DNA from 2 places in the Brenneria sp. L4-2C genome. Region 2 is predicted to be linked to the other one. Evidence: predicted binding sites of a transcription regulator. Region 2 holds the regulator's gene; the other holds the start of a gene.
The links. The regulator PurR, encoded in region 2, represses purine synthesis genes. The targets are predictions, from matches to a motif close to CANGCAAACGTTTGCNTG.

Region 1: a site for PurR is predicted at 1,107-1,124, ahead of purM (phosphoribosylformylglycinamidine cyclo-ligase). Genes of this name have one in related genera too.

Annotation. Positions count from the first base shown of each region.
Region 1 covers NZ_JBEIAC010000003.1:96,201-98,609, reverse strand. Annotated here, with positions in the region: gene purM (phosphoribosylformylglycinamidine cyclo-ligase) at 1-1,027, opposite strand, end outside; gene upp (uracil phosphoribosyltransferase) at 1,348-1,974, shown strand; gene uraA (uracil permease) at 2,408-2,409, shown strand, end outside.
Region 2 covers NZ_JBEIAC010000001.1:15,125-17,533, forward strand. Annotated here, with positions in the region: gene cfa (cyclopropane fatty acyl phospholipid synthase) at 1-104, opposite strand, end outside; gene purR (HTH-type transcriptional repressor PurR) at 455-1,486, opposite strand; gene cydH (cytochrome bd-I oxidase subunit CydH) at 1,863-1,952, shown strand; gene ABRZ26_RS00115 (C40 family peptidase) at 2,045-2,409, opposite strand, start outside.

The DNA of each region.
Region 1 (2,409 bases), on a different contig from region 2:
CCACTGCCTCTTCGGCGTCAGTCTGATTAATCACGCCGATTTTCCATGCTGTTTCGCCACTGCCGTTTAATAAGGCAATGGCCTCGTCTGCCAGTTCGGTCGGCAGTGCAATGATCATACCAACACCACAGTTGAATGTGCGATACATTTCGTGGCGGCTGACGTTGCCCGCCTGTTGCAGCCAGTTGAATACCGCCGGCCACTGCCAGCTTGATTCATCGATGACGGCCTGCATGCCTTCCGGCAATACGCGCGGAATGTTTTCCCAGAAGCCGCCGCCCGTCAGGTGGCAAATGGCGTGGACGTCGATTTTTTCGATCAGCGCCAGGATCGACTTAACGTAGATTTTCGTCGGCGCCAGCAGGTGGTCGGCCAGCGGCTTGCCAGCCAGATCAACCGTGGCCGGGTCGGCTTTACTGACTTCCAGGATCTTGCGCACCAGCGAGTAGCCGTTCGAGTGCGGGCCGCTGGAGGCTAGGGCGATCAGCGTATCGCCCGACTGTACTTTACTGCCGTCGATGATTGCGGATTTTTCCACCACGCCGACGCAGAAGCCGGCGACGTCATAATCTTCGCCGTGATACATGCCCGGCATTTCCGCCGTTTCGCCGCCCACCAGCGCGCAGCCTGATTGTTTACAGCCTTCCGCGATGCCCGTAATCACGCTGGCCGCCGTATCGACATCCAGTTTGCCGGTGGCGTAGTAATCCAGAAAGAATAAAGGTTCAGCCCCTTGCACGACTAAATCGTTAACGCACATGGCGACCAGATCGATACCGATAGTGTCATGGCGTTTGAGATCCATCGCCAGACGCAGCTTGGTGCCGACCCCGTCAGTGCCGGAAACCAGAATGGGTTCGCGGTATTTTTGCGGTAAGGCGCACAGGGCGCCGAAACCCCCCAGGCCACCCATAACTTCCGGGCGGCGGGTCTGTTTCACTACACCCTTGATACGGTCTACCAATGCATTACCCGCATCAATATCCACGCCTGCGTCTTTATAGCTGAGAGAGGTTTTGTCGGTCACTACGGAGTCCCCACGGAGGTTACAATTTGTGGTCAAAAACACTTGTCGGTAAAAATGGAGCGCGCTAATTCTAACAGCGCGAGCAAACGTTTGCGAGCGATGAGTCGCCGGGGTTTCATTTTTCCTCATCGCCGGCAATTTCCTTTACCGGTTGATCTGGATCACGCTTAATCGTATGTCGCTTGCGTAAAAAAGCGGTATAATCCGGCGATTTTTTTGATAGCGGGCTGTTCTGCCCGCCACCCTGCGGGCCGCCGCAAACGGCGTTTAAAAAACGCTCCGGGCGTTTTTTTACCGTCCACTGTCTAGGGAGAATAATGATGAAGATCGTTGAGGTGAAACACCCGCTCGTCAAACATAAACTTGGCCTGATGCGTGAGAACGATATTAGCACCAAACGTTTTCGCGAGCTGGCTTCCGAAGTGGGGAGTTTATTGACCTATGAAGCAACGGCCGGTTTAGAAACTGAGAAAGTGACCATCGAAGGTTGGTGCGGCCCGGTTGAAATCGATCAAATCAAGGGCAAGAAAATTACCGTTGTGCCTATTCTGCGTGCCGGTTTAGGGATGATGGAAGGGGTGCTGGAAAACGTTCCCAGCGCCCGTATCAGCGTGGTGGGCGTTTACCGTAATGAAGAGACGCTGGAGCCGGTACCCTATTTCCAGAAGCTGGTTTCCAATATCGATGAACGTATGGCGCTGGTGGTGGACCCGATGCTGGCGACCGGCGGCTCAATGATCGCCACTGTCGATCTGCTGAAAAAGGCCGGCTGCCAGAGCATCAAGGTACTGGTGCTGGTCGCCGCGCCGGAAGGTATCGCCGCGCTGGAAAAAGCGCACCCGGATATCGAACTTTACACCGCGGCGATTGATAAGGGCCTGAATGCACAAGGTTATATCATGCCGGGTCTGGGCGACGCGGGCGATAAGATATTCGGCACCAAATAACCGTCAGGCCGGCTTAATCAGTCGGCTTTTTTATGGCGGGCTGTCCCTGCCCGCCACCCTTGCGGGCCGTCGCAAGAGACGTTGAAAATCGCTCCGGGCGATTTTTTATGGCGGGCTGTCCCTGCCCGCCACCCTTGCGGGCTGTCCCTGCCCGCCACCCTTGCGGGCCGTCGCAAGCGACGTTGAAAATCGCTCCGGGCGATTTTTTATGGCGGGCTGTCCCTGCCCGCCACCCTTACGGGCCGTCACTTCGTGACGTTGAAAATCGCTCCGGGCGATTTTTTATGGCGGACTATTCGTGTCCGCCGCCCCGCAATCATAACAGCATCTTTCTACCTGAATATGAGCTTTGGGCGGGGTGGGTGCGGCAGTAATAACACGTGCGGACGCCATGCCGAGCACGATAAATAGCCACTTTACAGAGGATACAAAGAT
Region 2 (2,409 bases):
TTGATTTTGATATCGGCCATGTCCAGCATTTCACGCACAATTTGAAACCAGGAGTTGCCATGGCTCTCCAGTCCTTCTACATCCTCTATACACGATGAACTCATAATTTCTCCCTACCTTGCCGCTCACGGTGAAAACTGCAAGGAAAGCATAGACAATTTTTTACCCATTATCGGCATCGGTGGGTATCACCCATCGTCTACCCTCTGAATAACAAGAGGAAAATGAAGAGAAAAAGCCGGTACGCAAATACGTAGAGGCACTCATCCTTAAAATAAACGCGCACATCCAATATGCGCTCACACTATATAAGGATAGTGAATAAAGAGATTAATATGGTTGTTGTCGTCGAATTGCTGATCAGTTTAGGACTGCTTCAGCCAGGGTACAAGCATAAATTGGCTGAAGCAGCGTAGCGGCTAGAGGGTATAGCGGCAGATAAATGCGTGGGTGCTCAGGAATAACGCCGGTAATCGCGGAATGGGCCATCGGCGACGGAACGACGTTCTATCAGCGAAGGATGAACCTCAATAACCTGGGCGTCTTCGCGCTTACTGGTAATTCGGTCCAAAAGCATCGATAAGGCCGATTGTCCCAACCGTTCTTTCGGCTGGTGGATGGTGGTCAGCGCCGGGGTGAAAAAACGGGCATGACGAACATTGTCGTAGCCAATGACCGAGATATCCTGGGGAACGTGTAGCCCCAGTTCGTCCGCCGCGCAGATAGCGCCCATGGCCATAATATCCCCGCCGCAGAAAACCGCCGTGGGACGATGTTTCTGCGCCAGAATCTGGTGCATCGCCTTATAGCCGGATTCGGGTTCAAAGTCGCCCCGTACGATCCATTCATCGTGAATCTGAATATCGGCGTCGTGCAGCGCTTTTAAAAAGCCAAGATAGCGTCCGCTGCCGGTATTGCGCTCAAGAATGCCATGAATGGCGCCGATTTCCCGGTGACCGCGTTCGATAAGATAACGGCCCGCCATATAACCGCCTTCAAACGCGTTATCAATAATGGTGTCGGTAAAATCGCTGTGAGCCTGTCCCCAATCCATCACCACCATCGGAATACTGCGATAGTCTTCCAGCATGGCAAGGAGTTCGGGCGGATATTCCGCGCACATCACCAGCAATCCGTCGACGCGCTTTTGCGCCAGCATGGAAAGGTAGGCGCGCTGTTTATCGATGTCGTTATGCGAATTACACAAAATCATCGTATAGCCTTTGGCGTAGCAACCGTTTTCAACGGCTTCAATGATTTCCGCAAAGTAGGGCGCTTCGCTGGAGGTCGCCAACAGACCGATAGTCCTTGTATTATTCACTTTAAGACTGCGGGCCACGGCGCTGGGCGAATAGTGTAATTCTTTGATGGCGGCCCTGACGGCGGCTTTGGTTTCTTCGGCGACGAAACGTGTTTTATTTATCACATGCGATACGGTTGTGGTCGAAACGCCTGCGCGCTTTGCCACATCTTTGATCGTTGCCATGTAAAAGTGACTCCTAACCGACTCATTACAGTCGTATATATATTGTTAATCGTTTGCCTGCGTTTAACGTTCTCTTTCCAGATAAAAAAACAGAATTTTAGAAGGAGAATGCCGAATGTTATACCTGAAGGGGCAAGGCGGACTTTCTCGACCAATACGCGGCGTGTCGTCAAACAGCGAATTTTGTCCGATTTGACAGAAAAGTGAAAGCAGTAATTTATATTATTAGTGATACGCCGCCCTCAGTTTTTTCGGGCAAACCCGGCAACAGCGGCTATTGTTATACAAGATGCCGCTTTAGCCCGATGTTGAATGCAAGGCGCTAAAGAGGGTCAATATTTTCTTCTGATAATTCTTATACGCAAAGGAGATACCGATGGATGCCGACCTGAAGATTTCGCTGCTGGCCACCGTTGGGGCGCTGTTGCTGGTTGTCGTATTCAGTTTTGCCGCCGTATTGAATTAATTGAAACCAAGCGTTCGTTTTCGCCATCCGATCGGGCGCGTTTTCAACGGAAAACGCGCCCGATTTCCTTCTGATCGTTTCGTCGTTGCGGCTTAGCGAATGGTTTGCGGGGTGACGACGCGACGCGCGCCGACATAATGATCCTGCCAGTAATCTTCGCTCAGTTTGCTGATGCGAATATCTGAACCGGTACGCGGCGACTGAATGAATTTCCCGTTACCCACATACACGCCGACATGGTCGGCCGCGCCGCGGTTATTGATACGGAAGAAAACCAAATCGCCGCTTTCCAGTTCGCTTTTCTTGATCGGGGCCGCGTCGCGCAAATGATACATCTCATTGGCGGTGCGGGGGATGGGGATTTTTACCACGTCCTTGTAGGCATAATAAACCAATCCGCTACAGTCGAATCCGGTAAAGGGCGATGCGCCGCCCCAATGATAGGGTTTACCCACTT